Linked DNA regions of Accumulibacter sp.. The protein of the gene in region 2 interacts with the protein of the main gene of each other region in a pairwise test. Links are inferred from orthologs where the notes say so. Each region holds a gene or a part of one and is shown on either strand. Other genes may lie near its edges. The genes, in order: mtgA and V5B60_RS04525.

Evidence for each region.
Region 1: the proteins of V5B60_RS04525 (region 2) and mtgA interact in binary tests that used the Escherichia coli proteins (3 or more experiments, as listed by UniProt). The link is inferred for Accumulibacter sp. from one-to-one orthologs.

Annotation. Positions count from the first base shown.
Region 1 is NZ_JAZKUG010000001.1:2,611,764-2,618,398, reverse strand. What follows is about bases 1,678-4,676. They hold mtgA (monofunctional biosynthetic peptidoglycan transglycosylase), read right to left. Parts: upstream 3,524-4,676; coding sequence 2,831-3,523; downstream 1,678-2,830. Other genes in these bases: V5B60_RS11535 (energy transducer TonB), read right to left, coding at 4,335-4,676; aroE (shikimate dehydrogenase), read right to left, coding at 3,520-4,338. In the rest of the region: V5B60_RS11560 (hypothetical protein), read right to left, coding at 1-175; V5B60_RS11555 (hypothetical protein), read right to left, coding at 178-951; more of V5B60_RS11535, read right to left, coding at 4,677-5,210; V5B60_RS11530 (ribonuclease catalytic domain-containing protein), read right to left, coding at 5,227-6,635. UniProt on the Escherichia coli protein: Peptidoglycan polymerase that catalyzes glycan chain elongation from lipid-linked precursors. May play a role in peptidoglycan assembly during cell division in collaboration with other cell division proteins.
Region 2 is NZ_JAZKUG010000001.1:1,028,031-1,032,723, reverse strand. Bases 1-2,929 are described here. They hold V5B60_RS04525 (peptidoglycan D,D-transpeptidase FtsI family protein), read left to right. Parts: upstream 1-553; coding sequence 554-2,305; downstream 2,306-2,929. Other genes in these bases: V5B60_RS04520 (UDP-N-acetylmuramoyl-L-alanyl-D-glutamate--2,6-diaminopimelate ligase), read left to right, coding at 2,302-2,929; ftsL (cell division protein FtsL), read left to right, coding at 279-557; rsmH (16S rRNA (cytosine(1402)-N(4))-methyltransferase RsmH), read left to right, coding at 1-277. Also shown: more of V5B60_RS04520, read left to right, coding at 2,930-3,810; V5B60_RS04515 (UDP-N-acetylmuramoyl-tripeptide--D-alanyl-D-alanine ligase), read left to right, coding at 3,816-4,693. UniProt on the Escherichia coli protein: Essential cell division protein that catalyzes cross-linking of the peptidoglycan cell wall at the division septum. Required for localization of FtsN.

The DNA.
Region 1 (6,635 bases), 1.6 Mb from region 2 along the record:
TCTGCACGGGGTTGTCGATGATGTCCGCCAGCGCTTCAACCGACGCCCGGCTCTTCGGCGCCGGGACGAGCGCGCGGAACAGCTCGCAGAAGATGTCTCCGCTTTCATCGTCGATCAGCGGCAGCCAGGTCTCACGCCAAGTCTCGGACCACACGCCGATGAAATCGCCTCGCATGGCTATAGCTCTCCCCGGAAGGCTCGGTGCTGAAGGGAGGCAAAGAGCGCGTCGAGTTCGGCCAACGCGGCACGCGCGGCAACCTTCAGTTCGTCGTTGGCAAGGGCAAGCCGAGCGAACCTTTGCTGCTGGCTCAAGGCGGGCGTGATGACCGGCATCAACTTGACGTCGCCGAGGTTGATCCCACGAACTGCGACGCCCTTGGTGTGTTTACCCATCCAGCGCTGGAACCCTTGAGTTCGGAGGCACTCACGAACGAACACAGGGTCTGCGCCAGTGATCGCCAGGCGCGCCGTATCCTGGGTGATGTTTGCATCGTCGAGTTCGGGCGGCACGACCGCGAATCGTCCAACGTGGCCGCGAATTGACATCAGGAGATCGCCCCGTCTTAGAAGCGAGCGCCGGAAGGCGTTTGATATGGCCTCGGTCGTTCGTCGAATGCCGGGCAACGCGATTCCGCCGTCCTGCATATCGACCACGCGCACATACTTGATACCTTCAGGTTGGTCAGGCCCCGGCATTAGGATGCCGTAGCTAATCGGCCGCCTACTATCGACTAGCTCGATCATCGGACGAATTGGGAACTGCCGAGGGTTTGCGATCGGGTCGCCGAACATGTCGAGGAAGATGGATTGGGTGAGGGTGTCGAGCTGGGCGAGTGCGGCGCGGCGCTTGGCCCGCAGCGCGTCCGCCTTGTCCAGGATCTCCGCAATTCGCCGCTGCTCGGGGACTTTGTGCCCGTGATGTACTTCGATGCCTCCGAGCATCCCGATCATCCAACTCCTTCATCCCCCGCTGAAGAATCTCCTCCTCCAGCTTCGCCAGCTGGATCGGCAAGGATCTCCTTCGGCGCCCGGTGCTCGACCGCCTCGTGCACCACTTCCTTGTAGCGGTTGAGCGAGAGGTCGTAGCCCTGCGCGGCGATGTCGGCCTTCGGCACGCAGAAGCTCTGCGCGGTGCGCGGGCGTTCGCGCTCGGCGCCATTGCGCTGCGCCCAGCGCGCCAGCACGTCGGGCAGGTTGTTCTTGCCGTGCTCGTCTTCGCCAGCGCGCTGCGCGGCACGGGCCGAGCTTGTCTTCCGCAGCAGCGGCGTGCGCTTGTCGTCGAGGCTCCAGCCGTCGGCCTGCGACGTCGTAGAACCAGACCTGGTCGGTGCCGCCGGAGTTGGTCTTGGTGAACAGCAGGATCGCGGTGGACACGCCGGCGTAGGGCTTGAAGACGCCGCCGGGCAGCTTGACCACGGCGTCGAGCTTCTGGTCTTCGACCAGCATCCGGCGCAGTTGCTTGTGCGCCTGCTCGAACCGAACAGCACGCCGTCGGGGACGATCACCGCGGCGCGGCCGCCGGGTTTGAGCAGGCGCAGGAAGAGCGCGAGGAAGAGCAGCTCGGTCTTCTTCGTCTTGACGATCTGCAGCAGGTCCTTGGCGGTGTTCTCGTAGTCGAGGCTGCCGGCGAAGGGCGGATTGGCCAGCAGCAGCGTGTACTTCTCCTCCTCGCCGGCGTGGTCCTGCGCCAGCGAGTCGCGGTAGCGGATGTCGGGGTTCTCGACGCCGTGCAGCAGCATGTTCATGCTGCCGATGCGCAGCATGGTGTTGTCGAAGTCGAAGCCGTGGAACATGTGGTGATGGAAGTGCTCGCGCAGCTTCGCGTCGTGCAGGAGACTTCGGGTGGCGCTCGCGCAGGACCTCGCCGGCGGCGACGAGGAAGCCGGCGGTGCCGCAGGCCGGGTCGCAGATGACGTCGGTCGGGCTGCGGCGCGGTCAGCTCGACCATCAGCCGGATGATGTGGCGCGGCGTGCGGAACTGGCCGTTCTGCCCGGCGCTGGCGATCTTGCCGAGCATGTACTCGTAGACGTCGCCCTTGGTGTCGCGGTCCTCCATCGGCACGGCGTCGAGCAGGTCCACCACCTTGGCCAGCAGCGCCGGCGTGGGGATGGTGAAGCGCGCGTCCTTCATGTGCTGCGCGTAGGTGGAGCCGTCGCCGCCGAGCGTGCGCAGGAACGGGAAGACGTGCTCGCCGACCACGGTGTACATCTCGCCGGCGCGAAGTGCTTGAAGCGCGACCAGCGCAGGTCGTTCGTAGGAGCGGCCCCTGCGGCTGTCGTTGCCCGCGGGGAAGACGCGCCGCTCCATCGGCCGCTTGAGCCGGGCGGACTTGTTCTCTTCCAGCGTGTGCAGGTCGTCCAGCCGGCGCAGGAAGAGCAGGTAGGTGATCTGCTCGATGACCTCCAGCGGGTTGGAGATGCCGCCCGACCAGAAGGCGTTCCAGATCTGGTCGATCTGGCTCTTGATGTTGCCGGTGATTCCGACGGCGCGAGTCGAAAAGGGCCGAAGCCTGAACATAGACGACGAAGACCAGGAAGACGGCGGTCAGGACACCGATGATACCGAGCATGACCACCCCGAGCGGCGCTTCCACCTCGGTCACCGCCAGCGACAGCGTCGTCGGGGTGGTGAAGGCGTGCCAGTTGATCGCCGCGAAGATGCCGACGAGGCTGCAGACGAGCAGCAGGAAAATGGTACGAAGCTTCATGAGGCGATGGCTCCTGGAAGAATGCGGAAACGACGGCCGTGGCCGCCGCGAAAGGCCGATAGTATCGCAGGCTTGCCGATCACCGGCCAGCGCGCGCACCACCGACGACCGGATTCCCCGGTTCAGGGCAGGTCGGCAGACGGCATCCGGGCGAGAATGATCGCGGTCTTCCTCGCCAGCCCCGGCGCGTTGCGGTTGCGGTCGTAGAAGCGCGGGCTGGGAACCATTCCGGCGAGCCGCGCCGCCTGCTCGCGCGAAAGCTGGGCGGCAGCGACGCCGTAGTAATGCCGGGCTGCCGCTTCGGCGCCGAAGACCCCGTTGCCCCATTCGATGACGTTGAGGTAGACCTCGAAAATCCGCTCCTTGCTCCACATCGCTTCGAGCATCAGCGTGATGACGGCTTCCTCGGCCTTGCGCCACGGCGTCCGTGCCGGCGTCAGGAAGAGGTTCTTGGCGAGTTGCTGCGAGATCGTCGAGCCGCCGGCGACGACCCGCCCCTTCTTCTGGTTCTTCGCGATCGCCTGCTGGATGCCGTCCCAGTCGAAGCCTTCGTGATCGACGAAGCGGGCATCCTCGGCGGCGACGATCGCCCGCTTGAGATGGAGCGAGATGCGGTCGTAAGGCACCCATTGCTTCCTGAGTTGCGCCTCGGGCTGCTGCCGACGCAGTTCCTCGATGCGGATCTCCATGAAACGGGTGAGATCGGGGTTGCTCCACTTCCACCAGAGGACCCAGCCGAACAACCAGAACTGGTAGATCAGCAGCAGGGCGACGCCGGCAAGCAGCAGGCGCTTCGCCCAGAGCAGCAGCTTCATCTGCCGTCGCGCAGCATCGCCAGCACCGGGGCCGTCTCCGGCCGGAGGCCACGCCAGAGATGAAAGGCCTCGGCTGCCTGCTCGACGAGCATGCCGAGGCCGTCCGCCAGCCGCGTCGCGCCGAGACTGCCGGTGAGCCGCAGGAACGGCGTCTGCCCCTGCCCGTACATCATGTCGTAGGCCAGGCTGCCGGGAGCGAAGAGGCCGTCCGGCAGAGGCAAGGAGTCGCCGGCAAGACTGGCCGAAGTGGCGTTGATCACCAGATCGAAGCACTCACCGGCGAGTTGCGCGTACGCGCAGGCGCCGACATTGCCGGCACCCGCCATCCGCCCGGCCAGTTCGTTCGCCGTCGCCAGGCTGCGGTTGGCGATCAGCAGTCGGCTCGGCGCCGCGTCGAGCAGCGGCCCGAGAACACCGCGCGCCGCACCACCGGCACCGAGCAGCAGGACACGCCTGCCGGCAATCGGGCAGCCCAGGTTGTGCGTCAGGTCACGCAGCAGCCCAGCACCGTCGGTATTGTCGCCAAGCCAGTCGGCGCCATCGAAGGACAGGGTGTTGACCGCGCCAGCCAGCCGCGCGCGCTGCGTCAGTCGCGTCGCCAGCCGGCAGGCCTCCTGCTTGAACGGTACGGTGACGTTGGCGCCACGACCGCCGGTGGCGACGAAGGCGCGCACGCAAGCGGCAAAGCCTTCCTGGGGTGCGAGGATCGCCTCGTAGACCAGATCCTGGTGGCACGCGGCGGCGAAGGCCGCGTGGATCGCCGGTGACCTGCTGTGCCCCACCGGATTGCCGAAGACGCAGTAACGGTCGCTCATCGCTTCGCGGCCCTGGTCTCCAAACTGTCGCGCTGGGTGAAATTCCACGTCCGGGTGATCACCAGGGTATCGGTATCGTGCCGAATGGCCGGCGGAAAGGCGGCAAACGGCGAGGCCATGACGACGATGCGGCGCGCGGCATCGTCGAGGATCCGGTGGCCGGAAGAGCGGTTGATCTCGACCGAGTCGACGCTGCCGTCGCTACGCACCGTCACCGTCAGGACGAGGCTGCCGTAGAGCTTGCCACGCGCCTCGGCCGGGTAGTTGAGCGTGCCGACGCGCTCGACCTTCTGTCGCCACTCCTCGAAGTACTGTGCAAAGCGGTATTCCATCGCACTGCTGCCGATGAACTGCTTACGCGGCCGCTTGCTGTATTCATCGAGTTCCTTGGCGATCTCGCCTTCGAGACGCGCCATCGCCAGCGCACTCTGCGCCAGGTCACGGCCACTGAGGTTCGCCACGGGATCCGGCTGCGCCTCGCGGGCGGCGGTCGCCGGCACCGAATCGTGGCTCCGTGCCTGCGTCGCCAGCCGTTGCTGATGCGCCTCGAGCGCCTGCACCCGCTTCTGCGAGTGTTCGAGCTCGTCACCGTGCTGCTGCCGGGGCGCGGCCGGCATCGGCGTCTTCGCCCGGCGCTCGTGCTCGGTATTGCCGCCATTGTCGAGGTTGGCCTGTGCCTGCACCGTCGCTTCCTCCGGTGCGCGCGCCGAACGACGATTGACCAGGACGACGTCGAGCGCCCGCTCGCGGGCGGCACGCGACGCTTCCGGGAAACGGAAGTGCAGCGACAACAGCAGGCCATGCAGCAGCAGTGAAAAACCGACCGCCAGCGCCAACCGGTGGTTGGCCGACCATCGCTCGAACCGATGCACCGATCGCTGCCTCACCTCAATCGACGGCCTCCGGCAGGGTGTCCACCACGTCCTCTTCCGTCGACGACGACAGGGTCTCGACATAGCGACAGCCGAGGCCCAGGGTCAGGTAGTCCACCGATTCGACCTGCAGCAGCACTCGTTGCCCCGACTTGAGCTCCGGCACTGAGGGCAGACGCTGTACCAACGGCAGGTCGTCGAGCCGCACCAGGTTCTCGCGGCCGATGGTCGCCGCAATGCGCTCGATTCCCTGCTGCCGCAACCAGCGCAGGCACCAGTAACGTTCCATGCAGCGCTGAAATTCGGCGTAGGCGGCATAGGTCAGTTCGAAGTCGCGCAGGGCGGCAAACAGCGCGTCCGAGCGAGCGGCAAAAGGCGGCGTCGTGGACTGCAGGCAGGCAAGCAGCTGCCACTGGTTGAGCAGGTCCACATAGCGCCGCAGCGGTGACGACAACCAGGCGTACTGCTTCACCCCGAGCCCCTCGTGAGCCTGCGGCACCGTGCTCATGCGCACCTTGCCACCGCCCTGCACCCGGTAGATCGCCGCCACCCCTCGGCTGGCCAGCAAGGCGCCCCAGGTACTGTTGGCAACGATCATCAGTTCGGCCACCAACTTGTCGAGCGGGCTGCCGCGACGGCGCGCGGAAATCTCGACGCGACAGCCTTCGGCGTCGGCGAGATCGCCCTCGATGCGGAAGTTGAAGTCCTTGTTGTCCGGCGTCGCCGACGGCTTGCCGCGCCGGCCCTCGCAGGCGTTGGCCAGTTGCCAGAGCATCAGCAGCTCGTCGCGGAAGGGAAACTCCGCCAGTCCGCCAGCCAGAGTCCGCTCGTTGAACAACGGCTCGATGTCGTGATGGCGCAAGTTCGCGGCGACCTGAACGATCTCCAGCCGTGACTCGTCGCCGATGATCTCCATTTCCGGTGTCACCGTGAGATACAGCGAAACGGCCGGGATCGCGCGCCCACTCGCCAGAGTGTAGCGATCCACCACCGCGTCCGGCAGCATCGTGAACTTGCTTCCGGGCATGTAGACGGTGGACAGACGGGCGCGCGCGATCCCGTCGAGCGCCGAGCCGGGAGCGATGCCGAGCCCCGGGGCCGCAATGTGGATGCCGACCCGCCAGCCGATCCCGGGCAGCGACTGCACTGAAAACGCGTCGTCGATCTCGGTCGTCGTCGCGTCGTCGATCGAAAAGGCCTGCACGCCGGCATGCGGCAGCTCAACCGGCAGCGACGGCAGCTCGACGGCGGGGAAAGCCGTCCCGCGCGGGAACTGCTCCAGCAGAAAGCGCTGCAGATGATAGTCGTAAGGCGAGCGGATGGCGCCACAGCGGTACAGCAGGTGGGCGGCCGTGAGGCCCGTCTCGCTGCACGCGGCTTCCAGAGCCTTGCTCTCGGCGCGACTGCGATCCGGCTTGTAGAGCA
Region 2 (4,693 bases):
GCCGCAGGCGATGGCCGTCCTCAAGTCCGGAGGTCGTCTGGTGGTGATCAGCTTCCACTCGCTGGAAGACCGCATCGTCAAGCGTTTCATGCGTTCGCAGGCGGCGCCGGACGACGCGCCGAAGAGCCTGCCGCTGCGTGCCGCCGAGCTGCCGCAGCCGCGGCTGCGCTTGGTGGGCAAGCCGGTCCGGGCGAGCGCTGCCGAGGTGGCCAGCAATCCCCGCGCCCGTAGTGCCGTCATGCGGATAGCGGAAAAGCTTGCCTTGAAGGCCGCCTGAGATGGTTCGTCTGAACGTCCTTCTGTTGCTCGTAATGGTGCTTTGCAGTCTTGGCGTGGTCACTGCGCAGCACAAGGCGCGCCGGATATTCATGGCGCTCGAGGCCGAGCAGGAACACGCGCGGCAGCTCGAGGTCGAGCATGGACAATTGCAGCTGGAACTCTCGACCTGGGGCGCAGCGCCGCGGATCGAGAAAATCGCGCGCGACAAGCTCAGGATGAGCACGCCCGAGTCGTCCCGGGTGATCGCTGCCGCGCCCGCCGGAGGATCCTCCAGATGATGCGTTTCAAGGGGAAGGTGGCGCACAAGTTCGCCGAGAATCCGTTGTTGCAGATGCGTCTGCCGACCTGGCGCTCGCGCCTCATCGGTCTGCTGATCATCGGCTCGTTCGTCGTCCTGATCGGCCGCGCGTTCTATCTGCAGGTGCTCAACAACGACTTTCTGCAGGAGAAGGGCGAGTCCCGCTATCGGCGAGACATCGAGATCAGTGCCTCGCGCGGACGCATTGCCGACCGCCACGGCGACGTGCTGGCGATATCGACGCCGATGAAGTCGATCTGGGCCGTGCCGCAGGTCGCGCGACTGACGCCGGAACAGATCGTCGAGCTGGCGTCAGTTCTCGAGATGAACCCGCGGCAGCTGGCGCAGAAGTTCGACACCGAAAAGACCTTCGTCTTTCTGCGGCGGCAGATTCCGCCCGCGGTGGCCGAGCGTGTGGCGGCGCTGAAGCTGCCCGGCATCGGCCAGGACAAGGAGTACCGCCGCTTCTATCCGACCGGCGAGATGACCGCGCACATGGTCGGCTTCACCGGCGTGGACGACCGCGGGCTGGAGGGAGTCGAACTGGCATTCCACGGCCAGTTGCTCGGCCAGCCGGGAAGCCGCAGCGTCATCAAGGATCGTCGTGGCCAGATCATCGAGGATGTCGGGTCGATCAAGCCACCGCAGGACGGCAAGGAAATCCGCTTGGCACTCGACTCGAAGATCCAGTACCTGGCGTACAGCCACCTAAAGCAGGCGATCAGCGACCAGAATGCCAAGGCAGGTGGCGTGGTGGTGATCGATGCCCGTACCGGCGAGATCGTCGCCCTGGCCAACTGGCCGACCTACAACCCGAACAATCGCGAGTCGCTGTCCGGTGCGCAGCTGCGCAACCGTGCGCTGACCGACACTTTCGAACCTGGCTCGACGCTCAAACCCTTCACGATTGCCCTCGGTCTCGAAACGGGCAAGGTTCGCTCGGAGACCATCATCAACTGTGCACCAGGTCGCCTGACGATTGGCAACGCGACGATTGCCGACGCCCATCCGCATGGTGCGCTGAGCGTCGCCCAGGTGATCCAGAAGTCGTCGAACGTCGGTGCCGCCAAGATCGCGGCGATGCTGCCATCGCAGACGATGTGGCAGATGTTCGACGATGTCGGATTTGGCCAGGTGCCCCGCCTTGGATTTCCGGGCGAAGTCACCGGGCGTGTTCGCCCGTGGAAGAGCTGGCGGCCGATCGAGCAGGCGACCATGTCGTATGGGCACGGAATTTCGGTCTCGCTGATCCAACTGGCGCGGGCCTACTCGGTCTTTGCCCGGGATGGCGACCTCGTCCCGCTTTCGTTGACCCGGGTCGATGCGCCGGTGGCCAGCGGCGCGACCGTGTTCAGCGCCAAGACGGCGCGTGAGGTCCGCATGATGCTCGAGATGGCGGTGCAACCGGGTGGCACTGCACCGAAGGCACAGATTCCGGGCTATCGCGTCGCCGGCAAGACCGGCACGGCGCACAAGCTGCTGGGCGGACGCTATGCCAACAAGTATGTCTCGTCCTTCGTCGGCTTTGCGCCGGTGTCCGATCCACGCCTGATCGTCGCCGTCATGATCGACGAGCCCAGTGCCGGCAAGCACTATGGTGGCGAGGTCGCGGCGCCGGTCTTCGCGTCGGTCATGGGCAGCTCGCTGCGCACGCTGGGGATATCACCCGACGCGCCTTTGATCGTCGCCGAGACGCCCAAGCCACCCCTGCCAAAGGCTCGCCTGTGACGGCTTCGGCGCGAAACCACGCCAGCGAGCCGGTCGCCGCAATCCTGCAGCGGCTGTCGCTGCTTGGCGTCGTCCCACATGGCGCAACTGACGACAGCCGGCAGGTCAGGCCGGGCGACCTGTTTTTCGCCTGTGCCGGCGGTTCGGTCGACGGCCGCCAGTTCATCGCCGACGCGATAGCCCGTGGTGCCGAGGCTGTCCTCTGGGAAACAGGTGACGACCGCGCGGACGCCTTCCCATGGCGTGACGACTGGCGGATCCCCGGTGTGCCGGTCAGCGGGCTGCGCGGGCTGCGCGGGCCTCTGGCGCATGCCGTCCATGGGCGCCCGAGCGAGCGCCTGTCGCTCATCGCCGTCACCGGAACCAACGGCAAGACCAGCGTCACACAGTGGATCGGCGCCACTCATCCGCGTTCCTGCGCAATCATCGGGACGCTCGGCGCCGGCCTGCCGGGGCGGCTGGCCGACACCGGCTTCACGACGCCCGAAGCGACGACCCTGGCGCGCTGTCTCGCCGGCTACGCGGCCGACGACGTGCAGGCATGCGCGCTCGAGGCGAGTTCGATCGGCATGGCAGAAGGCCGCCTGGACGGCGCCCGGGTGGACGTGGCGGTGTTCACCAACTTCACCCGCGATCACCTCGACTATCATGGCAGCATGGCGGCCTATGCGGCAGCCAAGGCGAAGTTGTTCACCTGGCCACGTCTGCGACTGGCGGTGTGCAATGTCGACGACCCCTTCGGGCGTGAGTTGGCCAGCCTGACGACCGCCAGCAAGGTGGTTGCCTATACGCAGGAGGGTGGCTGCAGCGACCGGCAGGGGACGATCAGTGCCGAGGACGTCGAGGAAACGATCGCCGGCCTGCGTTTCCGGCTGTGTGCGCCCGGCGGTCGGGCCTGGGTCGAGACGGCGCTGCTTGGTCGCTACAACGTTGCCAATCTCCTGGCCGTGGCCGCGGTCCTGCTCGATGCCGGGCTGACGCCGCGCGAGGTTGCGGCGCGCTTCGCCGGCGTGCAACCACCGCCCGGGCGCCTCGAGAAGGTGGGCGGTGACGCGCAGCCCCTGGTCGTGGTCGACTATGCGCATACGCCGGATGCCCTCGAGAACGCGTTGCGCGCGCTGCGGCCGGTCGCCACGGCGCGTGGTGCCGGTTTGACGGCCGTCTTCGGCTGCGGTGGCGATCGCGATCCCGGCAAGCGACCGCTGATGGGCGAGGTCGCCCAGCGCTGTGCCGATCGCGTCGTCTTGACGAGCGACAATCCCCGCAGCGAGGACCCGCAGGCGATCATCGCACAGATCAGCGTTGCCGCTCCGGCCGCCGAGGTCATCGCCGATCGTGGCGAGGCGATTCGGCGCACGATTCTCTCGGCACATGCTGCGGAAGTGGTGTTGATCGCGGGCAAGGGCCACGAGCCGTACCAGGAGATCGGCGGCGTGCGACGGCCGTTCTCCGACGTCGCGCAGGCGCGCACTGCGCTGCTCGCTCGCCAGGAGTTGCATCGATGAGCGAGATGATGGACCTGCTGGCGGCGGCACGGGCGACGGCGGGCGCCCTCGTCGGCGACAACTGCAGCTTCAGCGGCGTGTCGACCGACAGCCGAACCATCGCCGCCGGTGAACTCTTCATCGCCCTGCGTGGGGACCATTTCGATGGTCACCACTACCTCACCGCGGCCCGGGAGCGGGGCGCCGCCGCAGCCGTCGTCGCCGCTGACGCCGCCGAGCAGCTGCGGTCGAGCGGCTTGCCGCTGGTCGTCGTGGCCGAGACCAGGCTCTCGCTGGGCGCGCTGGCGGCAGACTGGCGCAGTCGCTTCACTTTGCCGCTGATTGCCGTCACTGGCAGCAACGGCAAGACGACGACCAAGGAGATGATCGCCAGCATCCTGCGGGCGGCCTACGGTGATACCGTGCTCTCCACCCAGGGGAACTACAACAACGACATCGGCCTGCCGTTGACCCTGCTGCGCCTGCATGCCGGCCATCGTGCGGCGATCGTCGAGATGGGAATGAATCACCCGGGCGAGATTGCCTACCTTGCGGGGATCGCCCGCCCTGCCATCGCCGTCGTGACCAACGCGCAGCGCGCCCATCTCGCCGGCATGGGCTCGGTGGAAGCGATCGCCCGCGAGAAGGGTACCATCTATTCCGGGCTGGACGAGAACGGCGTCGCCGTGTTCTGCGCCGACGATCCGTGGGCCGATCTCTGGCGGCAGCAGAGCCAGGGCCTGCGGCGGACGACCTTTGGCTTCGAGCACGCCGCCGACGTCAGCGGCAGGGTCGCGTTGCATGGGCTCGAGAATCGCCTGCTGCTCGCCTGCGGCAGCGACGAGACCAAGGTCACGCTGTCGTTGCCCGGCCGGCACAACGCGCGCAACGCCCTCGCCGCCGC